3 regions of the Enterobacter sp. QK-SA4 genome follow, and region 3 is predicted to be linked to each of the others. Evidence: predicted binding sites of a transcription regulator. Region 3 holds the regulator's gene; each other region holds the start of a gene.

Region 1 (10,713 bases), 390 kb from region 3:
GCTCGCCGGATCTCAGCGATGCGTTTGTGAATGAATTGACCTCCGCGGGCGTGGTGTTTCGCTACTACGATCCCGGCCCTCGCCTGTTCGGCATGCGTACCAATCTTTTCCGCCGGATGCACCGCAAAATTGTGGTGGTGGATGAGACGGTGGCGTTTGTCGGCGGCATTAACTACTCCGCTGAGCATATGTCCGACTACGGCCCGGAGGCGAAGCAGGACTACGCCATTCGCATTGAAGGCCCGGTGGTGCAGGACATCTTGCTGTTTGAGCTGGAGAACCTGCCGGGTAAAGAGGCCGTTCGCCGCTGGTGGAGACGCCGCCATCGCCCGGAAGAGAACCGGAAGCCCGGCGAAGCGCAGGCCCTTTTCGTCTGGCGGGATAACGGCGAGCACCGGGACGACATTGAACGTCATTATCTCAAGATGCTCGCCAACGCGAAGCGCGAAGTGATTATTGCTAACGCCTACTTTTTCCCGGGCTATCGTCTTCTGCACGCCATGCGCAATGCGGCCCGACGCGGGGTTCGCGTGAAGCTGATTGTGCAGGGCGAGCCGGATATGCCGATTGTGAAGGTTGGCGCGCGTTTACTCTATCGCTATCTGGTTAAAAGCGGCGTGCAGATATATGAATATCGCCGCCGTCCGCTGCACGGCAAAGTCGCTGTAATGGATGACCACTGGGCAACCGTCGGTTCCAGTAACCTCGATCCGCTGAGCTTATCGCTTAATCTGGAAGCGAACCTGATCATCCACGATCGTCAGTTTAATCAGACCCTGCGCGATAACCTTCAGGGGCTTATCGACAAAGACTGCGTGCGTGTCGATGAATCCATGGTGCCGAAACGCAGCTGGTGGAACGTTGGCATCGGCGTGGTGGTGTTCCACTTCCTGCGCCACTTCCCGGCGATGGTCGGCTGGCTGCCGGCGCATACGCCGAAGCTGGCGCAGGTGGATCCGCCGGTACAACCCGAAATGGAAACCCAGGACCGCGTTGAAGCGGAAGATGGAGGCAAACCCTGATGTCGAAATCGCATCCGCGCTGGCGGCTGGCAAAAAAGATCCTGACCTGGCTGTTTTTTATTGCGGTCGCGGTTCTGCTGGTGGTCTACGCGCAGAAAGTTGACTGGGAAGAGGTATGGAAAGTCATCCGCAACTATAACCGGATGGTGCTGCTGGGCGCTGTGGGGCTGGTTATTGTCAGCTACCTGATGTACGGCTGCTATGACCTGCTGGGCCGCGCCTACTGCGGCCACAAGCTGGCCAAACGTCAGGTGATGCTGGTGTCGTTTATCTGCTACGCCTTTAACCTGACGCTGAGCACCTGGGTCGGCGGCATTGGCATGCGCTATCGCCTTTACTCGCGGCTCGGCCTGCCGGGCGGGACCATCACGCGCATTTTCTCGTTAAGCATCACCACCAACTGGCTGGGCTATATTCTGCTCGGCGGGGTGATCTTCACCATCGGCGTGGTGCAGCTGCCCGCGCACTGGTATATCGATGAGGCCACGCTGCGCATTCTGGGCATCGTACTGCTACTGATTATCGCCGTTTATCTGTGGGCCTGCGCGTTTGCCAAACGCCGCCATATGACCATCAAGGGGCAAAAGCTGGTTCTGCCCTCGTGGAAGTTTGCGGTGCTGCAGATGGCAGTCTCCAGCGCCAACTGGATGGCGATGGGGGCCATTATCTGGCTGCTGATTGGCGAGGACGTGAACTACTTCTTCGTGCTGGGCGTGCTGCTGGTGAGCAGTATTGCGGGCGTAATTGTGCATATTCCTGCCGGGATCGGCGTGCTGGAGGCGGTATTTATCGCGTTGCTGGCCGGGGAGCATGTCTCTCAGGGAACGATTATCGCCGCCCTGCTGGCGTACCGCATGCTGTATTATTTCCTGCCGCTGGCGCTGGCAACGGTCTGTTATCTGGTGCTGGAGAGTCGGGCGAAGAAGCTGAGAGCGAAGAACGAGAAGGCGTTGGCGAAATAAAAGCAAAACGGCAACCTTGTTGCCGTTTTTGGTGTTTGTTCCCTCTCCCGTAGGAGAGGGTCAGGGTGAGGGCACCAGACCGCACCGCCACCCGGCAAAACAACCTTAACGACGGTTGCCTAAAATCCGCAGCAGCATCAGGAACAGGTTGATGAAGTCCAGATACAGCGTCAGCGCGCCCAGAATCGCGTATTTGCGCAGGTTTGAACTGTCGCGTACGTCGATCTGCTCGCCGATGTTTTTCAGCTTCTGGGTGTCATACGCCGTCAACCCAACGAAGATCACCACCCCGATGTAGGTCACGGCCCACATCAGCGCGTCGCTCTTCAGCCACAGGTTCACCAGCGACGCCAGCACAATCCCAATCAGCCCCATAAACAGCATGCTGCCGAAGCCGCTCAGATCGCGTTTGGTGGTATAACCGTAGAGACTCATCGCACCGAACATCCCGCCCGCCACCACGAAGGTGCTGGCGATGGAGGAGTAGGTGTAAACGATGAAAATACTGGAAAGCGTCAGCCCGGTTAGCGCCGAATAGAGCATAAACAGCGTGGTCGCCATTCCGGCACTCAGCTTTTGCACCAGACCAGAAAGCACAAATACCAGCGCCAGCTGCGCGATAATCAGCCCAAAGAAGGTAATTTTGCTCGAGAAGATAAACATCATCAGTTCAGGCGTGTTCGCCGCATACCACGCGATAAACGCGGTAAGCAGCAGGCCAACCGTCATCCAGCCGTACACCTGAGCCATATACGTCTGCAGGCCGCTACGGGTCTGCTGTACTATTGAATCGGAACGCGGAAATCGGTCCATGATTCACTCCTGATTAAGATTAAGTAGACACACACGTTAAGATTAACACATCCACGTAAACCGACTACCAACGGCTGGCGGCTTGTTTATCGCTGTCGCGAGATTCTACCCAGCGGTCACCTTCCGGCGTGGCCTCGCGCTTCCAGAACGGCGCTTTGGTTTTGAGGTAATCCATAATGAACTCCCCTGCCGCAAACGCGCTGCTGCGGTGCGCGCTGGTCACCCCGACGAAGACAATATCCTCGCCAGGCCACATCTCGCCGATGCGGTGAATAACCGTGACCCGGCCAAGCGGCCACCGGCCCCGTGCCTCGTTAACAATCTCCGTCAGCGATTTCTCGGTCATCCCCGGATAGTGCTCCAGCGTCAGTGCCTTCACGCTGTCACCGAGATTGTGGTTGCGCACCTTGCCGGTGAAGGTGACGACCGCGCCGTCTTCATCGCGTTCCGCCAGCCAGCTGTATTCGGTCCCCACGTTAAAACGCTCGGGACTCACCAGAATTCGGGTTTCAGCCATCTTAGCCTCCCGTAACCGGCGGGAAGAAGGCCACTTCATCCCCTGCGTTCAGCGGATGGGTGAATTCCACCAGCGTCTGGTTAACGGCGGCCAGCAGCTTGCCTTCGTCCAGCGCCAGCGCCCAGCGGTCGCTTTGTGCCGCCAGATGCGCGCGCAGGTCCGCGACGTTTTCGAAGGACGCGTCCAGCGTCAGGCTATCGGTGTTCACCAGCTCGCGCACCTGCGCAAAAAAGAGCACCTTAATCATGGCTATCCACCTTAAAATCACCGGATTTGCCGCCGCTTTTTGCCAGCAGGCGAACCGGGCCAATCACCATATCTTTCTGCACCGCTTTGCACATGTCGTAGATGGTCAGCGCGGCAACTGAGGCCGCCGTCAGCGCCTCCATCTCCACGCCGGTTTTGCCGGTTAAGCGGCAAAGTGACTCAATGCGCACGCGATTATGCTCCGGCTGTGCCTGCAGGTTCACTTCCACTTTGCTCAGCATCAGCGGATGGCACAGCGGAATTAAGTCCCAGGTGCGCTTGGCGGCCTGAATCCCCGCGATGCGCGCGGTGGCAAAGACGTCGCCCTTATGGTGGCTGCCGTCGATAATCATCGCCAGCGTTTCCGGCAGCATAGTGACAAACGCTTCCGCGCGCGCCTCGCGCACCGTTTCGGCTTTGGCGGAGACGTCCACCATATGCGCTTCGCCAGCGGCGTTAATGTGGGTCAGTTGTGACATAGCTTATTTCTTTAAATGGGGATGGAAATTACACGGACGGGTACGGGCGTCCAGCTGCGGGGCGATGATGTTTTCCCACGCGGTGCGGCAGGCTTTGGTCGAGCCCGGCATAGCGAAAATCAGGGTTTTGTTAGCCACCCCGGCAACGGCGCGCGACTGGAGCGTGGAGGTACCAATCTCTTCAAAGGAGAGCATGCGGAATACTTCGCCGAAGCCTTCTACCTCGCGGTCGAAAAGCGGGATCAGCGCTTCGGGGGCCTGATCGCCTGCGGTAAAACCGGTGCCGCCGGTGATCAGCACCACCTGCACCTCATCGCTGGCAATCCACTGCGAAACCTGAGCGCGAATGGCGTAGCGGTTCTCCTTCACGATCGCTTTATCGACGATGTGATGCCCCGCGTCATGGGCCGCCTCGCGCAGCCAGTGGCCAGAGGTATCATCCTCTTCGCCCCGGCGGTCGGAAACGGTAAGGATAGCAATGCGTGTCGGGATAAATTCTGCGCTTACCTGACTCATATTCTGATTCCTTCTTAAGCCTGATTACCCGCCGATATAAGACAGGTTCTGAGTAATACCGGTATTGCCCTGATGCAGGAAGTGGGTCTGTTTTTTATGCGTCAGCGCGTCAGAAATGCGTGCTTCAAGCGCGCCCTGCTGCGCATCATCTTCCAGCAGATCGCGAAGGTCCACGCCGCCGTCGCCGAACAGGCAAAGATGGAGCTTGCCAACGGAGGAGACGCGCAGGCGGTTGCAGCTGGCGCAGAAGTCTTTCTCATAGGGCATGATAAGCCCGATCTCACCTTCGTAATCCGGGTGGCAGAAGACCTGCGCCGGGCCGTCGCTGCGCTGGCGGATCTGGTGGATCCAGCCGCGTTTCAGCAGTTCGTCGCGCAGCACCATGCCGGAGATGTGATGGCGACGGAACAGCTCGCTGCCCTCGCCGGTTTCCATCAGCTCGATAAAACGCAGCTGAATGGGGCGGGATTGGATCCACGCCAGGAAGGTGTCCAGCTGATGGTGGTTTACATCGCGCATCAGCACCGTGTTGACTTTGACCTTCTCGAACCCGGCCGCAAATGCCGCGTCGATGCCGTCCATGACCTGCTGAAATTTATCCTGGCCGGTAATGGCGTGGAACTGACGGGCGTCCAGGCTATCGACGCTGACGTTGATCGCCGTCAGCCCCGCATCGCGCCAGTTCGCCACGTCGCGCGCCATGCGGTAACCGTTGGTGGTCACCGCAATCTGGCGGATACGTTCGTTTTCACGCACGGCGGCAATGATGTCGGGGAAATCGCGGCGCAGAGAGGGTTCGCCGCCGGTCAGACGCACTTTTTCGGTGCCGAGCTCAGAGAAGGCGCGCGTGACGCGGCGCACTTCATCCACGGAGAGAAAGCCGTTATTGGTGACGCTGCCCGGTTTGTAGCCATCGGGCAGGCAGTAGGCGCAACGGAAGTTGCACACATCGGTAATCGACAGACGTAAGTAATAAAACTTACGCGCGAAAGCATCAGTAAGTTGTGAAGCCATGTACACCTTTCCAGATCGGGAGGCACAGTCATTTCTTTCTGTACCCTGGTGGCAAATTCGCCACGGCCAGAGCGCCATATCTTTCGACACAGGCACAAGGGCTAGAGTGTATGTTTTCAATTTTGAAAACGTGGTTAGGGCGATAGTAGCGCGTAAATTCTCACGGCGCCATTATCGCCTTTCGCTATATAGTTACGTATATAGCGAATCAATCCTGCATTTTCGCTACAGAATACCTAAAAACCGCATTTTCACATTGATATACGTCATTTTGCATCGGGTGAGGCATCGTCTTTTAGGGGTAGTTAGGTTACTGTTACGCGATCGAACGTGATAAGGAATACGTATGCGCAATCGCACTTTTGCGGATCTTGACCGAGTGGTCGCTCTTGGCGGAGGACACGGCTTGGGCCGGGTTATGTCCTCTTTGTCGTCACTCGGCTCAAGGCTGACAGGGATAGTGACCACCACCGATAACGGCGGCTCAACCGGGCGCATTCGTCGTGCCGAAGGCGGCATTGCCTGGGGAGATATGCGCAACTGCCTGAACCAGTTAATTACCGAGCCGAGCGTCGCATCGGCGATGTTTGAGTACCGTTTTGGCGGTAATGGCGAACTTTCCGGGCATAACCTTGGAAATCTGATGTTAAAGGCATTGGATCACCTGAGCGTACGGCCTCTGGAAGCCATCAACTTAATCCGTAATCTGCTGAAAGTTGACGCATTCCTGATCCCCATGTCAGAACAACCGGTAGACTTGATGGCCATCGACGCCGAAGGGCATGAAGTTTACGGCGAGGTGAATATTGACCAGCTCATCCTGCCGCCCACGGAGTTAATGACCTATCCGAGCGTGCCCGCCACGCGAGAAGCGGTGGAGGCCATCGGAGAAGCGGATCTTATCCTGATCGGTCCGGGCAGTTTTTATACCAGCCTGATGCCCATTCTGCTGGTGAAAGAGCTGGCGCAGGCGCTGCGCCGCACCCCTGCCCCGATGGTTTACATCGGTAACCTGGGACGTGAACTGAGTCCGGCGGCGGCGAGCCTGTCGCTGGCAGATAAGCTTGAATTAATGGAGCAGTACGTCGGTAAAAAAATTATCGACGGCGTCGTGGTCGGACCGAAGGTGGATGTGTCGGGTATTGGCGACCGCGTGGTCGTGCAGGAGCCACTGGAAGCGAGTGATATTAAATATCGCCATGACCGTCACCTGCTGCGCGAGGCGCTGGAGAAGGCGATTCAGGCGCTGGGTTAGGTTCGTTTTGTGCGGCCTGATGCCCTCATAATAATGCCCGCACGGACGCCCCCCCTCCCTTGAGGGAGAGGGCTGAGGTGAAGGGGAACATACGACTCTGGTGGTCATTCCGTTCACTTTATGTTCCTTGCTACTCTGTAACGACATGGCCTGTGAACGTGCCAGGGTGGCTCAATCGCCACCACCCTGGCGACCCGGGCTCCCGGCGGTAAATCGCCGCTTCGCGGTGCCCTCGGCTTATTCCTTTCGGCTTATCGGGTAAGGGCGGAGGTAACGTCCCTGTAAAGCCCGCCCTCTCGGCGCATCCCTGCGCCTCGCCCCGGCCTGCAGGAAACACCTCAGCGATTTACAGCCGGACCAGAGCATCGCTGATAGCCTTCAATCGCTCTGAAACAACGTTATTGCTTCTGTTCAAAAATTACTGGGGATCCCTCTCCCACGGGGAGAGGGAGAAAACAACGCTTTACTCACGATGCCGCGATGAAAAGATCCCGCAGCTGATGAAGCTGGTCGCGGATCTGCGCCGCTTCTTCGAACTCCAGGTTCTGCGCGTGCTGCATCATCTGCCCTTCCAGCTCGTGGATTTTCTGCTGCAGCGCTTTCGGCGTCAGCACGACGGTATCCTCTTCCACCACTGAACGCGCCTTGCCGCGACCTTTCGCTTTGGTTTTGGCAATGTTCTGACCCAGCGCCAGAATATCCACCACCTTCTTGTTCAGCCCCTGCGGGGTAATGCCGTGCTCTTCGTTGTAGCGCTGCTGTTTCTCGCGGCGGCGCTCCGTTTCGCCAATCGCTTTCGCCATCGACGGGGTGATTTTGTCACCGTACAGAATCGCTTTCCCGTTGACGTTACGCGCGGCACGGCCGATGGTCTGGATCAGGGAGCGTTCAGAACGCAGGAAACCCTCTTTGTCCGCATCCAGAATCGCCACCAGCGAGACTTCCGGCATGTCCAGACCTTCTCGCAGCAGGTTGATCCCCACCAGCACGTCAAACTCGCCCAGACGCAGATCGCGGATAATCTCCATGCGCTCCACGGTGTCGATATCCGAATGCAGATAGCGCACCTTCTCGCCGTGCTCTTCGAGATACTCGGTGAGGTCTTCCGCCATACGCTTGGTGAGCGTGGTCACCAGCACGCGCTCGTTGATGGCGGAACGGGCGCGGATCTCTGAGAGCAGATCGTCCACCTGCGTAGCCACTGGACGAACTTCAATAATCGGGTCGAGCAATCCGGTCGGACGCACAACCTGATCGACAACGTCTTCACCGGATTTCTCCAGCTCGTAGTTGCCCGGCGTGGCCGAGACGTAAATGGTTTGCGGCGCTAATGCCTCAAATTCTTCAAACTTCATCGGACGGTTATCCAGCGCTGACGGCAGGCGGAACCCGTACTCTACCAGCGTCTCTTTACGCGCCCGATCACCGCGGTACATCCCGCCGATCTGCGGGATCGTGACGTGGGATTCGTCGATCACCAGCAAACCGTCTGCCGGAAGGTAGTCAAACAGCGTCGGCGGCGGCTCGCCCGGCCCGCGCCCGGAGAGGAAGCGCGAGTAGTTTTCAATGCCGGAGCAATAGCCCAGCTCGTTCATCATCTCAAGGTCAAACTGGGTACGCTGGCTCAGGCGCTGCTCTTCCAGCAGCTTATTGTTCGCCAGCAGCACCTTACGGCGCTCGGCCAGCTCCACTTTGATCTCTTCCATCGCCTGCACGATACGCTCGCGCGGCGTCACGTAGTGCGTTTTCGGGTAGATGGTGAAGCGCTGGATCACTGATTCAATGTGTCCGGTCAGCGGGTCGAAGAGCGACAGGCGTTCAACCTCTTCGTCAAACAGCTCGACGCGCAGCGCCATATCGTCCGATTCCGCCGGGAAGATGTCGATCACCTCACCGCGTACGCGGAAGGTGCCGCGCTGGAACGCCTGATCGTTACGGGCATACTGCAGCTCCGCCAGACGACGAACGATGGCGCGCTGGTCGATGATCATCCCCTGCGTCAGGTGCAGCATCATCTTGAGATAGAGATCCGGATCGCCCAGACCGTAGATCGCGGAAACCGACGCGACGACGACCACATCGCGACGCTCCAGAAGCGCCTTCGTGGCCGACAGACGCATCTGTTCGATGTGTTCGTTCACCGAGGCATCCTTCTCGATGAAGGTGTCAGAGCTCGGTACGTAGGCTTCAGGCTGGTAGTAATCGTAGTAGGAGACGAAATACTCCACCGCGTTTTCCGGGAAGAACTCTTTCATCTCGCCGTAAAGCTGCGCGGCCAGGGTTTTGTTGGGTGCCAGCACCATCGTTGGGCGCTGGAGATCCGCAATCACGTTGGCGATGGTGAACGTTTTACCCGAGCCGGTTACCCCCAGCAGCGTCTGGTGCGCCAGCCCGTCTTCCAGCCCCTCTTCCAGACGACGGATCGCCTCAGGCTGATCGCCAGATGGACGGAAAGCAGAATTCAATTTGAACGGTTTACTCATGGGCGACAACCTGATGACGTTATAAGCGGCAGGTGAGTAATTTTACTCGTTGTTGCCAGGAATGCCAGTAAAAAACACTGGATGAAAAACCAGTAGCATGTCAGGATATTTAGCATAGCGCCTGAATGATTAGCGCGATAGCGGCCAAAATTTGGACTGTGACAATATAAAACACCAGTCAGGTCAGGTTATCCCCAGAACTTTTTCTTTTTTAACATTTGTCAAGCCAGGTAATGATAGTTTTGTGGCAACGGGTGACACTTTCATGACGGGAATTGCTTTTATCTAAGCAATTAAATAATAAACGATATTTTCTAAAGCCGCGTTTCGCGCCAATTTGGGCGTAAGCCGCGTCTTCTCTCGCTTATCGCGTGTTTTCTAACTCTAATGCACATGGTTATCCACAGGAATAGTGGATAACTGCTTCCAGCCCATGCAGACTGGCGCTCGGCAAATTCCCGGTTTTTCCCACGAGACCGCAGTAAAAAAATTTTATAGCTATTTTTTGATGATTAACAGTTGCGTCATTCATAACCAACCGATGGGATCTTGCTCACATTTTCATCATTTCGGGTTCTGCACCACAACTCACCACCTCCAGCACCGTCGATGTGCAATTCCCTTTTATCTCAGCCCCTCTCTGGTGACTTATTCCTAAAAAAGCCGTTTTTTTGAACACTTTTCGGTTTCTGGCAGGGGTTTTGCAGATTCAAACCCGAGCCTCACCTACACACATTTTTAAGGAGAAAAAGATGTTGAGTCTGCGTGCTGTGAATCAGTTTTACGGAAGCCAACATACGCTATGGAACGTGAATTTGGATTTTCCGCAAGGGATGTGTACAGGCGTCGTTGGCCTGCCGGGGATGGGGAAAACCACCCTCATGAATTGCATCGCCGGGAGAGTGCCCGTTGAAAGCGGCAGCATCATCTGGCACGAGGCGGGCGCGCCGCCGCGCGACTTGCTTAACCTGCCGCCAGAACAGCGCTCAGGACCGGGGATAGGCTATGTCCCGCAGGACAGGCGGATCTTCTCCCAGTTAACGATTGAGGAGAATCTGCATATCGCCATGCGGGCGATGGGGAAACCCAACCCGGAGGCGAAAAGTGACGTTTACGACCTGTTTCCGGCGCTCTACGCATTGCGTCAGGCCCGCGCCAACACGCTCTCTCCGGACGACCAGTACCAGCTGGCGCTGGCTAATGCGCTGGTGAACCGTCCGCACCTGCTGATCCTCGATGAGCCCCTGCACGGCGCAGGACACAGCTTCGCCCAGAAGCTGGGGCAGCTGCTGGTGCGCTTAAACCGGGAGTTAGGTATGACGGTGCTATTAGCGGAGCAGCAACTGTCGTTTATCCGCCGGGTTGCGGACCGCTTCTGCATGCTCTATCGCGGGCGTAACGTGGCG
Region 2 (10,713 bases), 2.3 Mb from region 3:
ATGACTCGCGCGCGTTTGCCCGCGAAACGGGGATTGCCATCGCCTGGGATGAAAGCCTGCGTGAGGACGATTTTGAATTTATCGCCGAGCCCGGCGTCAGCGCGGTGGTGATTAAGCCGACGCTGACCGGCAGCCTGGCGAAGGTGCGCGAGCAGGTCGCGGCGGCGCACGCCTCGGGGCTGACGGCGGTCATCAGCTCGTCGATTGAGTCCAGCCTTGGGCTGACCCAGCTGGCGCGCATTGCCGCCTGGCTAACGCCGAATACGATCCCCGGCCTCGACACGCTGAACCTGATGCAGGCCCAGCTTATCCGCACGTGGCCGGACAGCGCGCTGCCGTGCCTCGACGTCACGGCGCTGGAGCCGTTGTTATGAGTTTTACCGACTGGCCGTGGCGGCACTGGCGCGCGCAGTTTGCTGATAAACCGGCCCTGAAGCTGAACGACGAGGTGCTCAGCTGGCAACAGCTGTGCGCCCGCGTCGACCGCCTTGCGGCAGAGTTTCATCTGCAGGGCGTGGAGGAGGGCGACGGCGTTCTGCTGCTGGCCCATAACCACCCGCAAACTCTGCTTGCGTGGCTGGCCCTGCTCCAGTGCGGGGCGCGTATTCTTCCCGTTAATCCGCAGCTGCCTCGCCCGCTGCTGGACGTGTTGCTCCCGCAGATGACGCTGCGCTTTGCGCTGGTGCTGGACGGTACCTTTGACGGTCTTCCTGCCCTGAGCATGCGCGAGCGCGCGGGGGAATATCGCGTTGCGTGGCAACCGGCGCGGCTGGCGTCTATGACGCTAACCTCCGGCTCCACCGGGCTGCCGAAAGCGGCGGTGCATACCTGCGACGCCCATCTCGCCAGCGCGCGCGGAGTGCTGGCGCTGATGCCCTACGGCGAAGACGACGACTGGCTGCTTTCGCTGCCGCTGTTTCACGTTTCCGGCCAGGGGATTTTATGGCGCTGGCTGCAGGCCGGCGCGCGGTTAACCGTGCGCGAGAAACAGCCGCTGGCGCAGGCTTTGCGCGACTGTACCCACGCCTCGCTGGTGCCGACCCAGCTCTGGCGTCTGCTTAATACCCGTCAGCCTGTCACACTGAAAGCGGTGCTGCTGGGCGGTGCCGCCATCCCTGTGGAGTTGACGCAGCAGGCGCGCGAGCAGGGAATTCGCACCTTCTGCGGCTACGGCCTGACCGAGTTTGCCTCTACCGTCTGCGCAAAAGCGGCGGACGGCGAGCCGGACGTAGGCTATGCGCTGCCGGGCAGAGAGGTGCAGGTAGTTAACGGTGAGGTCTGGATCCGGGCAGAGAGTATGGCCTCAGGCTACTGGCGGGACGGCGAATTGGTTCCGCTGACCAACGCGCAGGGATGGTTCGCCACCCGCGATCGCGGTGAATGGCATGACGGCCGCCTGACGATCCTCGGCCGCATGGATAACCTCTTTTTTAGCGGCGGAGAAGGGATCCAGCCGGAGAGCCTTGAGCGTGTTATCGCCCGCCATCCGCAGATTAACCAGGTGTTTATCGTCCCGCTGGACGACGCCGAGTTTGGACAGCGTCCGGTGGCGGTGGTGGAGTGCGAACCGGGAACGGATATCAGCTGTTTACCTGACTGGATCAGGGATAAGGTGGCGCGTTTTGAGCAACCCGTCCGCTGGCTGCTGTTGCCGACCGAACTCAAAAATGGCGGGATTAAAGTCTCGCGCCGCGCGTTGCAGCAGTGGGTGAACGCCTCGCTGAAGGGATAATAGCCGTTTCAAATAATTACAATCTACTGACCTGCCGCACGCAGAGTGCTTGATCCCCGGGAGACTCCGGTTAAAATCTCGCGGTTTTGGGACTTCTTTATAATAATTGTGCGGGATCACGACAATGAAAAAAGTGGCATTAGTGGGCTTCGGCCTGATGGTTGTATCTGCGGCGGCTAACGCCATCAGCATTAACGGCTCGGCGGGTCAGGATTATACCCACCTGGGCTTTGGCATGGGTACCGAGACTTCCGGTCTGGCGATGACCGGCGGCTGGACGCATAACGATGACGACGGCGACGCGGCGAGCCTCGGCCTGGGTCTGAACGTTCCTCTTGGCCCGTTCCTGGCCACCGTCGGCGGTAAAGGTATCTATACCAACCCAAATGACGGTGACGAAGGGTACGCGGCGGCAGTGGGCGGCGGCCTGCAGTGGAAAATTGGCGACAGCTTCGGCCTGTTTGGTGAGTACTACTATTCGCCGGACTCCCTCTCAAGCGGTATCGAAAGCTATGAAGAGGCCAACGCCGGCGCGCGCTGGACCATCATGCGTCCGATTACCATCGAAGCGGGCTATCGCTATCTGAACCTGGCCGGCAAAGACGGCAACCGCGACAACGCGCTGGCCGACGGCCCGTACGTGGGCGTCAGCGCAGGCTTCTAATCACTCCGGCGCGGCGTTCTGTCGCGCCAGTTTCTCTCTTCTCCACCCCGCGTTTGCGCTATAGTGTTTTGACCAAATAAGCGGGAGAACATAATGATTAACGTGGAGATGTTATCCACCGGCGACGAAGTGCTGCATGGACAAATTATTGATACCAATGCTGCCTGGCTTGCCGATCTTTTCTTTGAGCAAGGATTACCGTTAACGCGCCGCAATACGGTGGGCGACAATCTTGAGTCGCTGGTCGCTATTCTGCGCGAGCGCAGCGAACACTGCGACGTGCTGATTGTGAATGGCGGACTCGGCCCCACCGGTGACGATCTCAGCGCGCTGGCCGCCGCGACCGCAAAAGGCGAAGGGCTGGTGCTGCACGAGGCGTGGCTTTCGCAGATGGAGCGCTTTTTCTCCGAACGTGGCCGCGTCATGGCCCCCAGCAACCGCAAACAGGCTGAAATTCCCGCCAGCGCCGAGCTGGTCGATAACCCGGTGGGTACCGCGTGCGGGTTTGCCATGCAGCTGAACCGCTGCCTGATGTTCTTTACGCCGGGCGTGCCCTCAGAATTTAAAGTGATGGTCGAGCAGCAGATCCTGCCGCGCCTTCGCGATCGTTTTACCCTGCCTGAACCGCCGCTGTGCCTGCGTCTGACCACCTTTGGCCGCTCGGAAAGCGATCTGGCCCAGAGCCTTGACCCTCTCCCGCTGCCGCCGGGCGTCTCCATGGGCTACCGCTCCTCCATGCCGATCATTGAACTCAAGCTGACAGGCCCGGCCGAGCAGAAAGAGGCGATGCTGGCCCTGTGGCCCGAGGTGCAGCGCGTGGCTGGCGAAAGCCTGATCTTTGAAGGGACGGAAGGGCTGCCCGCGCAGATTGCGACGCATCTGCAGTCGCGTCAGCTGAGCGTGACCTTAAGCGAGCAGTTCACCGGTGGCCTGCTGGCGCTGCAGCTGTCGCGCGTCAACGCGCCGCTGCTGGCCAGCGAAGTGGTGCCTTTCCAGCAGGAGACCCTGGCGCAAACCGCCCGCTGGGCTTCCGAGAGAAGGGTGAAGCATTTTGCCGGTCTGGCGCTGTTCGTCGGGGGGCTGGACGAGGAATACCTTAACTTCGCGCTGGCGACGCCGGAAGGCACCTGGGCCCTGCGGGTAAAAATGAGCATCACCCGCCACAGCCTGGCGGTGCGTCAGGAGGTTTGCGCCATGATGGCGCTGAACATGCTGCGCCGCTGGCTGAATGGCAAAGAGGTTGCCAGCGAGCACGGCTGGATTAACGTTGTCGAGTCGCTGTTCATTGAGTAAAACCTGTGCCGGGGCGTTTCGCCCCGGCACTGTTTAGCCCAGCGCCTTCGCCAGCAGGGAGATTGGATGCTCGCAGCGCTTGCTGGTGGACATCTCAATCTGCCACTTGCAGGTTTCGCAGTCCGTCACCACGATATCCGCGCCGCTCTCCTCAATCTGACGGAACAGCGGGGCGCCGATCGCCTGCGACGTTTCATAGTTTTCACGCTTAAAGCCGTAGGTTCCCGCAATCCCGCAGCAGCGCGAATCCAGCACCGTCAGCTCCAGGCCCGGAATTAACCGCAGCAGCTCCAGCGTATAGAGCGACCAGCCCATTTTCTCCATATGACACGGCGTGTGATACACCACTTTCAGGGGTACTTTCCCCAGCGGCAACGTCTGCCCGCTGTCCAGCTTGCGCCACAGGAAGCGTGTTGCCAGCTCGATGTGCTCTCGCAGGCCGGTGTTATCCACGTCCAGCAGATGCGGGTACTCATCGCGCAGGGTGAAGGTACAGGTGGACGAGGTCGCCAGCACCGGTATGCCTTTGTCGACGATGGCTTCACGCAGGGAGGTGACATTGCTTCGAGCCTGACTGCGCGCTTTATCGGTAAACCCGTTAGCAATCAGCGGCACGCCGCAGCACTTCTCTTTGTTCAGTAGCTGAACGCCCGTTCCCATGGCGTTCAGTACCTTCAGCAGATCTTTACCCAACTGCGGGTGGTTGTAGTTCACATAGCAGCCGTGGAAGAAGGCCACCTGATCGGCGTACTGCGCCTGTTCCGCCGCAACGGATTTGTACCAGCGGCGGAAGGTGCCGTGAGAATATTTCGGCAGGCTGCGGTGATGGTCTATCTTCAGCGTGGCATCCAGCAGCTGGCGCACCGGTTTGAGAGAGGTCGCGGCATTCACCAGCGGGGCAAACGGCGTCGAGACGCTGCCCATCAGATCGGTGTGGCTCAGAATAGCGTCACGCAGCGTCGGCTTTTGCGTGCTGTAGCGCGCCCGGGCGCGCTGGATGATATCGCCGATTTTCACATCCGACGGGCAGGCGACTTCGCAGCGTTTGCAGTTGATGCAGTATTTCAGCGCCTCGTCGTACAGCTTGCCGTCCTTCAGGCGCAGACGCTCGCCGTCCGGCCCGGCCTGCTTTGGCCCGGGATAGCGTGGGTTGACCCCGCTCACCGGGCAGACGGTGGTACACAGCGTGCATTTAATGCAGCTTTCAAAACGGGTGTCGTTCATTGTTCAGCCTCCGTGCGCTGGCTAATCTGCTCTGCCACATACAGCGCCGTGACGGCGCAGACTCCGCCACCGCATCCCTGGGCAATGGGATCGTACCCGCCCAGCAGCGAGCCGATGGCAAAGAGATTACTGACGGGCTTACCGGAAAGTTGCGGATGTAACTGGTTATCGACGATCACGCCAAACTGCTGCCAGGGCTGCGGCGAGAAGAAATCGCTCTGATACCAGTCCGCGCGGGAGGCTCGCTGACGAACATCCAGCCCCATGATGGCTTCCCGGATGCCCTCCCGGCTGCTCAGCAGCCCGTTGCTGAAGAAGCTGCCGCTTGCCAGCACCGTATAGCGGGCACGAAGCGGAATATCGTCGTGGTTGCGCGTCCAGATTTCGCTCACCGCGCCGTCGGTCAGGGTGATTTTTTTCACCTCATCACCCGCTATCCACACGCCGCCCTGCGCGACAAACTGGCGCTGGAGCTGGGTATGCAGGCGAATGCCGGGTACGGAAGGGGGAAGGGTTGGCAGCAGGCCGAGCGTGCAGGGCAGACGATCCGAGAGCCAGCGCCAGAGCCGGTTGTCGCGTAAACCGAAGCAGGCGGGCATCAGCAGGGCATCACAGCTATCGCTGAGCGGTCTGAGCGCGTCATACAGCAGCGGCCATTTGTCCTCGTTATCCAGAAAACGGGCGATATTCACCGCGCGAAACTCGCTCGGGTTGTCGCGCAGGACATCAAGCTCAGGAAGCTCTATCTCTGCCGTTTCGGCATTGACGCCCTGACGACAGAGCGACGCGGCCGCGAGATGGGGCTGAAAATCCAGAAAGCCGCTAATGCCCACGACCCGGACGCGTGCGGCATTGAAGGGAGCAACGGGCACTTCTTCCGGGCTGAGCCAGGCAGAGCGCAGGGTGCCGAGCGGGGTGACGCGCTGATGATTGAGCCGGGCGCTTCCCTTCAGACGCGCGCCGCAGTCCGCCAGTAGCGCTTCGGTCTCCAGCGCAAAGCGGTCAATATGCTGGGCGCCAATCAGGTGATACGGGTGCTCCGGCGGCAGCTTGTCGCGGTACGCTTCGTCCACCAGATCCAGAGAGCCCGACGAGAAGTGCAGGGCGCTCTGGCCCCGGGTGATAATGGCGCAGCGAAGACCCTGCTTCGAGAGCTTGATGCCGCAGAGCAGGCCTGCCAGCCCGCCGCCGACGATTACGGTATCAAATTTCATCGCGTCGCTCCTTCTCAAGACCGCAAAGCCCCTGGTAGACCCAGCGGGTAAATTCGCTTTCGCGCAGGGCATCGCCCCAGGCGACAGGCTGAATGCCTTTCCAGCGCTCGTTTAAAAACGCGCTGAGCTGATCGAGCGACTGGGTGGCGGTGGTGGTATGAAAACGCTGCAGCAGCCCGGCGGCACGACAGGCGCACAGTTCGCCCTGACAGGTACCCATTCCCACGCGGGTGCGGCGACGAAGATCGAGCAGGCTTGTGACCGTCAGGCTCTCCACCGCGTACTGCACCTCACCGGCGGTGACGGCTTCGCACTCGCATACCAGGCTGCGGCTCAGGCGTCCTTCACCGAGCCACTGCGGCGTTCTGTCGCCGTGGCGGTAAATCGCGGATCCGCGCAGCGGCGCGGGCAGGGAGATGATTTTTTGCAGCGTTTTTTCGGTGGACTGACGCGAGCCGGGCAGCGGCTGGTCTGCCGTCACGCATGTTTCGGTATTCCCCAGCTTGCGGCAGACGGCATCGGTCGCCCACTCGGCCATCAGGCGGTAGGTCATCAGCTTGCCGCCGGTGATGGTGATAAACCCGTCCATGCCGTCGCGCTCGGCGTGATCGAGCAGCACGATTCCCCGGCTGACGTTACGTCCGCTCGGGTCGTTGTCGCTGGCAACCAGCGGACGCACGCCCGCGTAGGCGCGCAGAATACGCGTCTGCGCCATCACCGGGGCCAGTTTTTCCCCTTCGCGCAGCAGGACGTCGACCTCTTCGGCGGTCACGCGGTTGTAGTCAATCTCGCTGTAATCCACGTGGGTTGAGGTGGTACCGATTAACGAAATGGTGTCGCCCGGCACCAGGATATCGGCATCGGACGGCTTGCGGCAGCGGTTAATCACGTGGTTATTAATGCGGTGGTCGAGGATCAGCAGCGAGCCTTTCGCCGGGAACATGCGCACCGACAGGTCCGCGTATTCCGCGATGCGCTGCCCCCAGATCCCCGCCGCGTTGACCACCACGGCGGCATACAGCTCGCTGTGTTCGTTGTACTGCGTATCAAGGATCCGCACGCCGCAGATACGATTCCCCTCGCGGATAAGCCCGGTCACTTCGTGCCCGGTCAGGATGCGCGCGCCATGCTCGCGGGCGTCCAGCATATTGGCGGCCGTCAGGCGGAAGGGGTCAACGGTGCCGTCAGGCACTTTCACCGCGCCGATAAGCGCCGGGTTAACCGACGGTTCCAGTCGCCGCGCCAGCGCCGGGTCCATGGCCTCAGCCTGAATGCCCGCCGCAGTGCAGGCGGTAATAAAGGTGTCCTGAAAGGCGAGATCATCTTCGGGAAGAGTAATAAAGAGGCCGTTGGTTGGCTCAATGCAGTGGCGGGCGATACGCTTGAGGATCTGGTTTTCAGCAATACATTCGCGTGCGGATTCACCGTCGGTGACCGCATACCGCGCGCCGCTGTGCAGCAGGCCGTGGTTACGCCCGGTTGCGCCCGTGGCGATATCGTGGCGCTCCAGCAGCGTGACGCTCAAGCCGCGAAGGGCGCAGTCGCGTGCGATCCCGGCGCCGGTTGCGCCACCGCCAATGATTATCACATCGCTGTGGCGAGGATCGTGAATGGTCATTGTTTACCCTCTATGTTCGTTTTTTTATCATTTAGCCATATCAATAGTGTGGTTTGTTTGATTTCGAACATAAACGCGCGAAATTCGAAAGTGAAACGTGATTTCATGCGCTTTTTTGCGCATTCTGACATATTTCTGTAACAATCTGTGCGTTGATTCACAGTAACAATCACCGTGATTTCTTAACATCCCCGCCTCTGGAATTCAGGTGCGAGCCACCTGCCCATTCAATTCAAGGCCACGGAGGCTGTTATGCTCAGTATCTTCAAACCTGCGCCGCACAGGGCGCGTCTGCCAGAGGCAGAAATTGATCCGCTATACCGCCGTCTGCGCTGGCAAATTTTCCTGGGAATTTTCTTCGGGTACGCGGCGTACTACCTTGTACGTAAAAACTTCGCGCTCGCCATGCCGTATCTGGTGGAGCAGGGCTTCTCCCGCGGCGATCTGGGTTTCGCGCTGTCGGGGATCTCAATCGCCTACGGTTTTTCCAAATTCATCATGGGTTCCGTGTCGGATCGCTCGAATCCGCGCGTGTTCCTGCCCGCCGGCCTGATCCTGGCGGCCGCGGTCATGCTGTTCATGGGCTTTGTGCCGTGGGCGACGTCCAGTATTGCGATTATGTTCGTGCTGCTGTTCCTCTGCGGCTGGTTCCAGGGGATGGGGTGGCCGCCGTGCGGACGTACCATGGTGCACTGGTGGTCGCAGAAGGAACGCGGCGGCATCGTGTCGGTGTGGAACTGCGCGCATAACGTGGGCGGCGGTATTCCGCCGCTGCTGTTCCTGCTGGGGATGGCCTGGTTCAACGACTGGCACGCGGCGCTCTATATGCCTGCCTTTGGCGCCATTCTGGTGGCGATTATTGCCTTCGCCCTGATGCGCGATACGCCGCAGTCCTGCGGCCTGCCGCCGATTGAAGAGTACAAAAACGATTATCCAGATGATTACAGCAAGGAGCACGAAGAAGAGCTGACCGCCAAACAGATCTTCATGAAGTACGTGCTGCCGAACAAGCTGCTGTGGTACATCGCGGTGGCAAACGTGTTCGTTTACCTGCTGCGCTACGGCATCCTCGACTGGTCGCCAACCTACCTGAAAGAGGTTAAGCACTTCGCGCTGGATAAGTCTTCCTGGGCCTATTTCCTGTATGAATATGCCGGGATCCCGGGCACGCTGCTTTGCGGCTGGATGTCGGACAAAGTGTTTAAAGGCAACCGCGGGGCGACGGGCGTGTTCTTTATGACCCTGGTCACCATCGCGACCGTCGTTTACTGGCTCAACCCGCCGGGCAACCCATCAGTAGACATGGCCTGCATGATCGTTATCGGCTTCCTGATTTATGGTCCGGTAATGCTGATCGGCCTGCACGCGCTGGAGCTGGCGCCGAAAAAAGCGGCGGGCACGGCGGCAGGCTTTACCGGCCTGTTCGGCTACCTCGGCGGTTCGGTCGCGGCGAGCGCCATTGTGGGCTACACCGTTGACTTCTTCGGCTGGGACGGCGGCTTTATGGTGATGATCGGCGGCAGCGTGCTGGCGGTACTGCTGCTCATTGTGGTCATGATCGGTGAGAAACGTCACCACGCGGAAGTGCTGGCGCGTCGTCAATAAGGAGCATTGCGATGAAATTATCTTACGTAACAACCGGCCTGCTGCTGGCGGGCCTGATGACAGGCTCCGCGCTGGCGGCGGATAAAATCGTTATCGCCCACCGCGGCGCCAGCGGCTATCTGCCGGAGCATACGCTCCCGGCGAAAGCGATGGCCTATGCCCAGGGCGCGGATTATCTGGAGCAGGATCTGGTGATGACCAAGGACGACCAGCTGGTCGTACTGCATGACCACTACCTGGACCGCGTGACGGACGTGGCGGAGCGTTTCCCGGACCGCGCGCGAAAAGATGGCCGCTACTATGCCATTGATTTCACCCTGGCGGAGATCCGTTCCCTGAAGTTTACCGAAGGCTTCGAGATCGAAAACGGCAAGAGGGTGCAGGTCTATCCGGGACGTTTCCCGATGGGCAAATCTGACTTCCGGATCCATACCTTCCAGGAAGAGATTGAGTTTGTTCAGGGGCTGAACCACTCAACCGGTAAAAATATCGGCATCTACCCGGAGATCAAAGCGCCGTGGTTCCACCATCAGGAAGGCAAAGACATTGCCGCGAAGACGCTGGAGGTGCTGAAACAGTACGGCTACACCAGCAAGAAGGACAAAGTCTACCTGCAGTGCTTTGACGCCGCCGAGCTGAAGCGCATCAAAACCGAGCTGGAGCCGAAGATGGGGATGAACCTCAATCTGGTGCAGCTGATTGCCTATACCGACTGGAATGAAACCCAGGAGAAGCAGCCGGACGGCAAGTGGGTGAACTATAACTACGACTGGATGTTTAAGCCGGGCGCGATGAAGCAGATTGCGCAGTACGCCGACGGCATCGGGCCGGATTACCACATGCTGGTGGCGGAAGGCTCAGCGCCGGGCCACGTGAAGCTGACGGCGATGGTGAAAGAGGCGCACGCCAGCAGGATGCAGGTACATCCGTATACCGTGCGTGCAGACCAGCTGCCGCCGTATGCCACGGACGTGAATCAGCTTTATGAGGTGTTGTATAACCAGGCGGGCGTGGACGGACTGTTTACGGATTTCCCGGATAAAGCGGTCGAATTCATTCACCGGAAGTAGGTTTGGCAGGTCGGGTAAGGCGAAGCCGCCACCCGACAATCTGGCTCTGCGGCCTGATGCCCTCACCCTAACCCTCTCCCACCGGGAGAGGGGATAAGGACAACATCACATCTCGATCTCTATATCGCCTTTTGCCCGGCAGCAGCAGGGCAAAATTTCCCCTTCGTTGATAAAGGCCAGCGGCTCGGTCAGCCAGTCCACCTGGCCGGCGACCAGGCGGCAGCGGCAGGAGCCGCAGTAGCCGGAACGACACTGGTACTCTACTTCTACCTGATGCGCCTCAAGCGCCACCA
Region 3 (10,713 bases):
GCCACGCCGATAAACGCCACCGCGCGCGACAAACCGCCTCCGCCCGCGCTGTCCACCAGCATCAGTTTAACCATCACCACGCCCAGCAGCGCGGCACCGCAGAGCCACTCCTGCCGGGAAGCCCGACGGGTGGCATGGATCATGACCACCAGCGCGCTCAGCATCCAGAACAGGGCAAAACTGGTCTGGATAAGCCGCGAATCCCACAGCGATGCCATATTCCAGGCTACGTCGCCGTACCATGCCAGGGCGCGCATCAGCGCACCGTTTAGCCACCAGAAGCCAAACGCCATAATCGCGACGGCGGGCCACGGACGCGCTTGCGCAAGCCATGCCGGATAGTAGCGTTCTACCGCCCGATAAAAGACGACCAGCCCCAGCAGCGCGAACGCCGCGCCTTCCTCAAGCGGGTTTACCAGCGGCAGCCAGGTCTGACGATAGACCACGCCGTCCTGGAAATTGGTCACCACCAGCAGTACCAGCAGCGCCACGACGGCAGGGATCGGCGCCAGGCAGGCGTAGAGCGCAGGCCACTCCCGGAACGGCCACACGCGACGCCGTACGGCTGCAGAAAGCGCCATAATCACCCCGCCGCCTGCGGCCATCGCTAATCCGCTGCCCCAGGCCGCCATGCCCCACGGCAACGACCGGGCAAACCAGTAAAGCTCCGCGGCCAGCGCCAGCAAAATCATCCAGAACAGCGACAGATGCAGCCCCATCGCGATGCGCGGCAGGAGTCTTTCACCGTCGCGCCGCAGCAGCATCAGCGCGGCAGGAAGCGCAACGCACCAGGCGAGGTTTGACCAGCCGGCGGCAACGATCTGCTGGTGCCAGAGCTGATAACCCACCATCAGCAGCATAACCGGCCACAGCAGCCATTTGCTGGCATCCAGCTCCCGCCACGCCAGACGAGCAGCCGCCTGCCGCCAGCCCCAAACCGATGCCGCCGTCAGCGCCAGCACGCCCGCAAGAATCGGTAATTCCTTCGTCAGTGCCAGCCGCGATGCACCCAATAGCGCCACGAGCCAGAACAGCAGCCCGCCTGCCAGCAGCGCCCAGCTGACCGGCAGAAAGAGAGTCCGCCACAGCCAGGCCGCAGCCAGCCAGCAAAGGCTGAGGATGGTGAAGATCAGCAGCAGGCTCAGGGACGTAACGCCGTTCGTTTGCGCCCACAGCGCGCTGCCGAGCGCCAGCACCAGCAGCGCCGTCCCGCTATAGCTCATGCGACGCTGGTTCTGCTGCACGCCCAGCCAGAGGATACCCAGCCCTTCCAGCGCCCAGGCCATCGCCGTCCAGCGCGCAGACAGCGCCAGCGGAATGGCGAGCGTGGCAAATCCGCCGCCGATTGCCAGCGCCGCCATGACCAGAGGTCGCCCGATAGAGGGATAGCGCCGCAGCGCAAGGAACGCGAGGGTAAGATAGAATGCACCGTAGCCCAGCGCGCTCAGGGCCGGTCCATATTCCCAGTGCCGGGTCATGCCGTACTGCATCCCGAAACCGATCAGCGGCGGAGCAAACAGCAGCACGCCGTCAATAATTTGCTTCCCTTTCTCCTGCGCCCGCAGCGACAGCGCCACGCTCAGGACGCCGAATATCAGCGTATTGGCAATCAGAAACAGCTGGCAGACCCAATAGTCTTCAGGCTGGTAGTCATTCAGCCCCCACAGGCCGCCCACGCCGAACGTAAACAGTAGCCCGAGCAGATTCAGCTCGCGCCAGTGCTGCCAGATGCTGATAGCGAGAATGCCGATGGAAAGCAGGAGATAGAAAGAGAACAGCGCCACAAAGCTGCCGCCCCCGGTAGATAAGAGCAGCGGCGCAAGATACCCGCCGAGGCTCGCCAGCATGGCCAGGCTCAGCGCCTTCTGCAGCACCGCCAGCCCGACGCTCGCCGCGCAAATCACCACCAGAAGCGCAAAGGCCAGCGTCATCGGCAGCATTTGCCAGAGCCGAAAGGCACCAAACACCGTCAGGTAGAGCACGCCGGTCGCCCCGCCCTGGAGGATCAGCGCATAGACACGCTGCCTGTGCCGCAGCCGCCACCCGACCGCCAGCAGGACGATGGCAAACAGCGCCGTTGCCACGAGGCGCAGCTCAAGCGGGAACAGGGAATGTTCCACGGTATAGCGCAGCAGGAATGAAAGACCGAGGAAGAGCAGCAGGATCCCAAGCTTCGCCAGCGGGTTACCCTGCATAAACCAGCGCACCAGCGACGTCAGGATGCCGCCAAAGGCAGAAGGCTGTTTTGCCGCAGGCGTCGGGGCCGGAGCGGGTTCTGCCACGGCAGCGGGAGTATCGGAACGCCAGGGGTCGACAGGCGCGGGAGCATCTTCAACCACCGGCGCGGTCACGACCGCCGGAGCGGCAGACTGCACCGGCTCTGGCGCTATCTCATTCGCGCCGCGCTGTTCAAGCGCCTCAATGCGCTGGCGTAGCCGGGCGATCTCCTGTCGAGCCGCCGTACTTCGGTTAAAGCCGATAACCGCAAGCACGGGTGCCACCACCAGCGCAAATACCAGGAACAAACAGCCAAGGATGTAAAGCTCGTCCATGTTTCCACCTTCACCGTAAACGATCCGTTAAGATTGACACAAATAGTTGCATTTGCGCCATCTTAAAAGGTGGAAACATTAGCAGGTCTTAGCTGCCAAACCAGATTGTCGCGGATGCCGCAGGCAGCGCCAGCACGCCGTCCTGTATCGTTGCCTTGCCCTCTTTATTCTTCCACGCCGCCACCTTCAGCAGCGGTGAATCATCCAGCACCACTTCGCAGGCTTCGCCCCGGTTAATGGCCACCAGCACGCGCTGCTGATTGTAGACGCGAGCAAACACCACCACGTTATCGTGGGCATACACCACCTGACAGCCGCCGTAGCGAAGGGCGAGACTCTGCTTACGCAGCTTCGCCAGCCGCTGATACAGGCTGAACAGCACCTTGTCCTGCTTCTCTGGCTCCCACGGGAAGGTTTTCCGGCAGAACGGATCGTTGTTGCCGTCCAGCCCCACTTCGTCTCCATAATAGATGCACGGCACGCCCGGCCAGGTGAAGAGCCAGGTCACCGCCAGCGGCAGACGCGCCACATCCTTGCCGAGCAGGGATTTAAAGCGGGCGGTATCATGGCTATCGAGCTGGTTGAACATCCGCAGCTGCTGCTGATGAGACAGACCGGCGCGATAGTTCTCCATCCACGCCATGCAGGTTTCAGCGTCGATATGATTCGGATCGTAGGAGATGTCGGTGTTAGCGAGGAATCCCCACAGCGGGAAGGTAAAGCCGCGATAGTTCATCGCCGCATCTTCCGCATCGTTCTGCAGCCACTGGCGCGCGTCGCCAAAGTGCTCGCCAAAGACGAACGCCTCTGGCTGGGCCGCTTTTGCCGAGCGCGTAATCCCGGCGACGTGCTGAAGGTTATTCCGCGCCCCGCCCGCTTCGCCGAGCATATGCACTACGTCCAGACGCCAGCCGTCCATATTCCACGGCGCCTTCAGCCAGTGACGGACGATGCTGTCTTCACCGCCGTAGATTTCATTCACGAGCGTTGGCGACTGGAAATCCAGCTTCGGCAGGCTGGCGTAACCCAGCCAGTCCAGCGCGCGGCCCTCCTCGTTAAAGCTGTACCAGTCGCGCTGCGGCGACTCCGGGTTATGACATGCCCCGCCCATCGACTGGTTATGACGGTCAAACCAGGCGTGCGAATCTCCGCTGTGGTTGAACACGCCGTCCAGAATCAGGCGCATGCCTTCGTTTTGGGTGTTCTTACGCAGGCGCAGCAGCGCCTCGTCACCGCCAAACTGCGCGTCAACGTGGCGATAATCTTCGGTATCGTATTTGTGCACGCTCGGGGCTTTAAACACCGGGTTGAGATACAGCGCCGTCACGCCGAGCTTTTTCAGGTACGGCAGCTTTTCGCTGATGCCGTCGAGATCGCCCCCGTAGAAGGTCGATCCGCCCGCCTGCGCGGTCAGCGGCTCATCCCACGCTTTTAGGATAATGTCATGGCCCGCGGCATGGTGGTAGTAGACCTTATTCTGGTCGGCAGTGCGCTTTTCGCTGCGCGCAAAACGGTCCGGGAAAATCTGGTAAAAGACCTGATCGTTAACCCACTGCGGGCCGTTATCCGGGTAATCCACAGCAAACTGCTCCAGCCGTGCGGGCGGGAAACGGCTAAACCCCTGCGGGGTAAACCACAGCTGACGGTTGTTCCACAAAAGCTTGAAGCTGTAGCGGCGACGCGGCTGTCCGCTACGCAGGTCGATATTCGCACGCCAGGCGGTGATCCCCGGCTGCGGCTGGCTGCGCAGCTTGTGCATTTTCAGCCCGGTCTCTTCGTTATCGATTTCGGCGCGGAGCGTCACGCGTTCAGGCTGATTTTCACCCGCCAGCCAGAGCGTAATCACCAGGTTGTCTTTGTTTTGCTTAACAAATGGGGCAACCGGAAGGTGCCAGGCGTTTAACATCACGAATCCCCTTTGATGAAATTGACGTCACCTTGCCACAGGGTGGTTAAGGATAGCTCACCATGATGGGATTTATTGGGGGAGGAGGACGGGGGAGGAGTTTTTTGGGGGTAAAAGGGAGTGTAGGCCGGGTAAGCGCAGCGCCACCCGGCATTTTTACCTTACTGCGCTTCCGCCAACTGACGGTCGCGGCGGCATTTAAACACCCAGCCCACCAGCAGCAGCACGATCCACGCGCAGCCCACGTAGAGCGAAATGCGGGTGTCCGGATGGTAGCCAATCAGGCCAATGATAAACACCAGGAAAATCAGCCCGACGACGGTGGTCGCAACGCCGCCCGGTACTTTGAACTTCAGCGCTTTCGCCTCATCCGGTGACAGGCGACGGCGGAAGGCAATCTGCGACAGCAGGATCATGATCCACACCCACACCGTCGCGAAGGTTGCCAGGGACGCAATCACCAGGAAGACGTTCTCCGGCATGATGTAGTTCAGGTAAACCGAGAACAGCAGCGCCACGGTCATCACCACGACGGTCACCCACGGCGTGCCGCGGCGTGAGGTTTTGGCGAACACCTTCGGCGCACTGCCCTGCTCCGCCATGCCGTGCAGCATACGGCCCACGCCAAAGACGTCGCTGTTGATCGCCGAAAGCGACGCGGTCAGCACCACAAAGTTGAGAATGCTGGCCGCAAACGCAATGCCCATATGCTGGAAGGTCAGGACAAACGGGCTACCGTTGGTGCCTACCTGGTTCCACGGGTAGATGGACATGATCACGAACAGCGTACCCACATAAAACACCAGAATACGCATCGGCACCGAGTTGATCGCACGCGGAATGGATTTCTCCGGGTCTTTCGCTTCCCCGGCGGTGATACCGATAATCTCGATACCGCCGTAGGCGAACATCACCATCTGCAGCGACATCACCATCCCGAGCCAGCCGTTGCTGAAGAAGCCACCGTTGCTCCAGAGGTTGTGGATCCCGGTCGGCTGCCCGCCGTTGCCAATCCCCCAGATGATAATCCCAAAACCGGCCACAATCATGATGATGATGGTGGCGACCTTGAAGAAGGAGAACCAGAACTCCAGCTCGCCGAACACCTTCACGCTCATCAGGTTGACGGCGCAAATGATCAGCACCACGCTCAGCACCCAAATCCAGTGCGGTACCGCCGGGAACCAGACGCCCATGTAGATGCCAAATGCCGTCACGTCGGCAATCGCCACAATCAGGATTTCGAAGCAGTAGGTCCAGCCGGTGATAAACCCGGCCAGCGGGCCGAGGTTTTCCTGCGCGTAGCGGGAGAATGAGCTGGCGGAGGGGTTGTGAACCGACATTTCGCCGAGGGCGCGCATGATGATATACGCCGCCACGCCGCCGATAATGTACGCCAGCAGAACGCTGGGACCGGCCATTTTGATGGCATCTGCCGAGCCATAAAAAAGACCGGTGCCGATAGCAGAGCCCAGCGCCATAAAGCGGATGTGGCGCGTGCTCAATCCACGTTTAAGTTTGTTAGTGCTTTCCATTTAAATCTTGCCATTCAACACGAAAAAAACAAAAAACCACGGGGCCTTAAGCCCCGTGGTTAAACAGTTTGTTGCCGTTGATTAATGAGCGTTCGATGCGACCTGACGCCCTGCAGCACGGTCCCAGATAATCGCCAGAACCAGTGCAACAACGGTAGGCATCAGCCAGGCCAGCCCCTGCTCGGACAGCGGCAGACGCTGTGTCCATGCCGGCAGTATGTGCGCGAAAGCTGATGCTTTAATCCCGTCAAGGATACCAAAAATCAGGCTGATAAACATGGCTGGCGCAATAATTCGTGAAGAGTTGTTCCACCACGGGCGAGTAAAGCTCAGCACGACCAGCACGATACACGGCGGATAAATCGCCGTCAGCACCGGAATCGAGACCTGAATCAGGTGGCTCAGACCGAGGTTGGACACCGCCATAGAGAAGATGCCGAGGATAAACACCAGGGTGCGGTAAGAGAGCGGCAGATACTGTGCAAAGAACTCTGCGCAGGCGCAGGTCAGGCCAACCGCCGTCACCAGACACGCCAGGAAAATCAGCGCTGCCAGCAGCATACTGCCCGCACCGCCAAAGGTGTGCTGAACGTAGGCGTGCAGGATAGCCGCACCGTTGGCGTTCTGCTCAACCAGCATGGCGCTGTCGGAGCCCAGACGGAACAGCGCCAGATAGAGCAGCGTCAGCCCTACGCCAGCCATCAGACCGGCCCAGATGGTATAGCGGGTCAGCAGACGCGCTTCGGTCACACCGCGGGAACGCGCGGCGTTAACAATAACGATACCAAACACCATGGCGCCCAGCGTATCCATCGTCAGGTAGCCGTTCACAAAGCCGTTAGAGAACGCGGCGTTTTTATAGGCGTCCATCGCGTCGCTAATCGGGCCCGCTGGCCAGACGATGGCCGCTACCGCCAGAACAATCAGCGCCACAATTTTCAGCGGAGCCAGGAAGTTACCCACGGTATCCAGCAGTTTTCCCGGATAGAGGGAAACCAGAATCACGATCGCGAAGTAGATCAGGCTGTAGATAAACAGCGGCATCGCGCCGTCACCGGTCAGGGGAGCAATACCCACTTCGAAGGAAACGGTTGCCGTACGCGGGGTCGCAAACAGCGGGCCAACGGCGAGATAGCAGACGGTTGCCAGCAGAACGCCCGCCACTTTGCCAATCGGGGTGCTGAGGCTATCCACACCGCCGCCGACTTTCGCCAGCGCAACGACGGTCAGAACCGGCAGACCCACGGCAGTAATCAGGAAACCAAACGCGGCGGTCCAGACGTGTTCACCCGCCTGTAAGCCAACCATTGGAGGGAAAATGATGTTGCCTGCGCCAACGAACAGCGCAAATGTCATAAAGCCCAGCGCGATGATGTCACGCGATTTTAAGTGATGGGTCATAAAACCTTACTGCCTGTGGATGTGGTGTTGAAAACATTGAGATTTTCGATTTCCCTGACGGGACGATACAGCCGAAAATTTGCTCAATTTCAGCGGGAAATGCTCCCGTCCTGGCGTGGAGAAGAATAGTTTTTCGATTTACCACGCAAATACAGTCGGTCTGACAGTATCTGGGGCGCAATTTAAACGCTTATAACGTTTAAAGGCAAGGTGGGATCGCAAAACCAGAACAATATGCCATCATGAAAATACACCTCAGAACAATACGCTATTTATAAGAAAAACCCATGGCTAATCATGCGAACAAAAAACAGTCAGCCGTATAAAATTCATCCGCGTTTCGCTTGACTGCAAAGCAAACGGGCCAGCAGACGCTGACCCGTGGAAAGGTAAAATGACACGCCTGCCGTCAGGCGATCTTTTTGGCAATTAATCGTTCCGGAATAACGAAACTGAAGCGGGTTCCTTTACCCAGCGTACTCTGAATATCGAGACGGCTTTCATGGTGATTCACCGCGTGTTTCACAATTGCCAGCCCCAGACCGCTTCCGCCAGTCTGCCGGGATCGCGCTTTATCCACACGGTAAAAGCGCTCGGTCAGGCGCGGAATATGCTCAGGCGCAATTCCCGGCCCGTTGTCTTCCACGCTAAACTCAGCCCCCGTTGGGGCATGATGCCAGCGCACCACGATATTCGTCCCCTCCGGCGTATGATTCACCGCGTTATACACCAGGTTGGAAATGGCGCTACGCAGTTCATCTTCGCTGCCCAGCACCTTCAGCGTATTGTCGACCTCAAAGGCCAGGTGATGCTTTTTGTGGCTTAGCGTCTGCGCTTCACGCTCAACGACCCGCAGCATCATCGGCACATCAATGGTGTCATTTAGCGCGAGCGTTGGCGCCGCTTCAATCTTCGAGAGCGTCAGCAGCTGCTTCACCAGCCCTTCCATCCGGTGCGTTTGCTCGCGCATGGTGTGCAGCGCTTTTTCACGCGGCGCGCCTTCCAGCGTTTGCTCCTGCATCATCTCCAGGTATCCCTGAAGCACGGTCAGCGGGGTACGCAGTTCGTGACTGACGTTGGCGAAGAAGTTGCGACGCGCCCCTTCCAGCTGGTGCATCTGGGTGACATCGCGCGCCACCATCAGCCACTGCTTATCGCTGTAGGGCATCACGCGGATTTCCAGATGGCGACCATTATTGAGCTTCAGATTGTGCGGGCGGGTAAAATCACGCTTTTTCAGATACAGCGTAAATTCGGGATAGCGTAGAAGGTTGAGGATATTCTGGCCATTGTCGTCGGGCCAGCGCAGGCCCAGCAGCTGTTGCGCAAGGCCGTTACACCAGAAGATCGTCCCTTCTTCGGTCGTCAGAATAACGGCATCCGGCAGCGACTCTGCACCGCTGCGAAAACGCTTAATCAGGCTTCCCAGCTCGCGGCGACGCTTTTTATTACGCATCTGCATCTGATGCAGACCGTACAGCAGCGGCTCCCAGCTGCCGCTTCCCGGCGGCGGCGTCATACTTCGGTCAACCCACAGCCACCAGGAGAGGCGCAGCAGGTTCCAGAAATGCCAGATCAGCAGCCCGGTGACCGACGCCAGCAGAAACCACGGCAGGTGTCCAAGAAAGGCCCCCAGAAGGAAGGCCGGAATACAGCATAAGATCAGTTCAAAGACGAGCCTTTTCCATGACAGACGTTCCAGCACGCGTCACACTCCTGTCATTGTTCAGAAACGGGTAGAAAAACGATAACCCGTGCCGCGGACCGTCTGCACCATGCGATCGTGGCCGCTCAGTTCCAGTGCTTTTCGCAGGCGGCGAATATGTACGTCAACCGTCCGGTCTTCGACATACACGTTAGTTCCCCAGACGTTATTCAGCAACTGCTCGCGGCTGTAAACGCGTTCCGGGTGGGTCATAAAGAAGTGCAGGAGTTTAAATTCGGTAGGCCCCATGTCGAGAGGATTTTCACCGGTCATGACGCGGTGTGAGGTGGGGTCAAGGCTCAGCCCCTGCATCTCAATCACCTCTTCCACCGCCATCGGCGAAATACGGCGCATCACGGCTTTAATGCGGGCAACCAGCTCTTTTGGGGAGAACGGTTTTGTAATGTAATCGTCCGCGCCGGTCTCCAGACCGCGCACGCGATCCTCTTCTTCTCCGCGCGCCGTGAGCATCACAACCGGGATGTCGCGGGTCAGCGCTTCACGCTTCAGGTGTTTGATAAACTGCAGTCCGGAGCCGCCGGGCAACATCCAGTCCAGCAGAATCAGATCGGGCCAGGGTTCATTCAGCTGGTTCACTGCGCTGTCATAATCTTCCGCTTCAACCGGCTGGAAGCCGTTTTGCTCGAGCACGAAGCACACCATTTCACGAATTGGAGCTTCATCTTCTACGACCAGAATACGTCTCGCCATACTTTGCCCTGTCTTATCTTATTTAAGTTACAAGTTTGTAATTCGGCGCCATTATGCGTCAGATTTATGACAGATTTATGAAAAACAGTACCACGATAAGGGGCAAACCGTTGTTTTATTACAGCGGTTATTTTCCCGTCTCTGAACGTTTATAATCCTGCTTTCTCTTTTTTGCCACGGATCAGCTATGCGCATACTTCACACCTCGGACTGGCATCTGGGTCAAAATTTTTACAGCAAAAGCCGTGCGGCTGAACATGAAGCCTTCCTGAACTGGCTGCTGGAAACGGCCCGGACGCACGAGGTGGACGCGATTATTGTGGCGGGTGACATCTTTGATACCGGCTCACCCCCCAGTTATGCGCGTGAACTGTACAACCGCTTCGTGGTGAATTTGCAGCAAACCGGCTGTCATCTGGTGATTGTCGCCGGCAACCATGATTCCGTCGCGACGCTCAATGAATCCCGCGACATCCTGGCATTTCTCAATACCACCGTCGTCGCCAGCGCCGGGCACGCCCCGCAGATCCTGAAAAAACGCGACGGCACGCCGGGGGCGGTGCTGTGCCCCATTCCCTTTTTACGGCCGCGCGACATCGTGCAAAGCCAGGCGGGGCTGTCGGGTGCGGAAAAGCAGCAGCATCTATTACAGGCCATCACCGACTATTATCACCAGCAGCACGCCGATGCCTGCGCCCTGCGCGGCGACCAGCCGATTCCGGTGATTGCGACGGGGCATCTCACCACCGTCGGGGCCAGTAAAAGTGACGCGGTACGTGACATCTATATCGGCACGCTGGATGCCTTTCCGGCGCAGAACTTCCCGCCAGCCGACTACATTGCGCTCGGGCACATACACCGGGCTCAGATCGTCGGCGGCAGCGAGCACATCCGCTACTGCGG

Evidence for each region. The regulator PhoB, encoded in region 3, activates phosphate uptake and scavenging genes when phosphate is short. The targets are predictions, from matches to a motif close to CTGTCATAAAACTGNCNNAT.
Region 1: a site for PhoB is predicted at 9,539-9,558, ahead of uvrB (excinuclease ABC subunit UvrB). Genes of this name have one in related genera too.
Region 2: a site for PhoB is predicted at 7,870-7,889, ahead of glpT (glycerol-3-phosphate transporter). Genes of this name have one in related genera too.

Annotation. Positions count from the first base shown of each region.
Region 1 covers NZ_JBXFXH010000007.1:3,348,336-3,359,048, forward strand. The annotation lists gene clsB (cardiolipin synthase ClsB) at 1-1,022, shown strand, start outside; gene AC1VYI_RS17785 (lysylphosphatidylglycerol synthase domain-containing protein) at 1,022-1,984, shown strand; gene AC1VYI_RS17790 (Bax inhibitor-1/YccA family protein) at 2,090-2,797, opposite strand; gene moaE (molybdopterin synthase catalytic subunit MoaE) at 2,862-3,314, opposite strand; gene moaD (molybdopterin synthase sulfur carrier subunit) at 3,316-3,561, opposite strand; gene moaC (cyclic pyranopterin monophosphate synthase MoaC) at 3,554-4,039, opposite strand; gene moaB (molybdenum cofactor biosynthesis protein B) at 4,043-4,555, opposite strand; gene moaA (GTP 3',8-cyclase MoaA) at 4,580-5,569, opposite strand; molybdenum cofactor riboswitch at 5,557-5,690, opposite strand; gene yvcK (uridine diphosphate-N-acetylglucosamine-binding protein YvcK) at 5,916-6,824, shown strand; gene uvrB (excinuclease ABC subunit UvrB) at 7,292-9,307, opposite strand; gene AC1VYI_RS17830 (ABC transporter ATP-binding protein) at 10,060-10,713, shown strand, end outside.
Region 2 covers NZ_JBXFXH010000007.1:1,484,522-1,495,234, forward strand. The annotation lists gene menC (o-succinylbenzoate synthase) at 1-374, shown strand, start outside; gene menE (o-succinylbenzoate--CoA ligase) at 371-1,732, shown strand; gene AC1VYI_RS08720 (YfaZ family outer membrane protein) at 1,857-2,396, shown strand; gene AC1VYI_RS08725 (nicotinamide mononucleotide deamidase-related protein YfaY) at 2,490-3,689, shown strand; gene glpC (anaerobic glycerol-3-phosphate dehydrogenase subunit GlpC) at 3,723-4,913, opposite strand; gene glpB (glycerol-3-phosphate dehydrogenase subunit GlpB) at 4,910-6,127, opposite strand; gene glpA (anaerobic glycerol-3-phosphate dehydrogenase subunit A) at 6,117-7,745, opposite strand; gene glpT (glycerol-3-phosphate transporter) at 7,998-9,350, shown strand; gene glpQ (glycerophosphodiester phosphodiesterase) at 9,362-10,420, shown strand; gene yfaE (class I ribonucleotide reductase maintenance protein YfaE) at 10,526-10,713, opposite strand, start outside.
Region 3 covers NZ_JBXFXH010000007.1:3,735,169-3,745,881, forward strand. The annotation lists gene AC1VYI_RS19665 (DUF2339 domain-containing protein) at 1-2,552, opposite strand, end outside; gene malZ (maltodextrin glucosidase) at 2,641-4,458, opposite strand; gene proY (proline-specific permease ProY) at 4,620-5,993, opposite strand; gene brnQ (branched-chain amino acid transporter carrier protein BrnQ) at 6,075-7,394, opposite strand; gene phoR (phosphate regulon sensor histidine kinase PhoR) at 7,804-9,099, opposite strand; gene phoB (phosphate response regulator transcription factor PhoB) at 9,121-9,810, opposite strand; gene sbcD (exonuclease subunit SbcD) at 9,998-10,713, shown strand, end outside.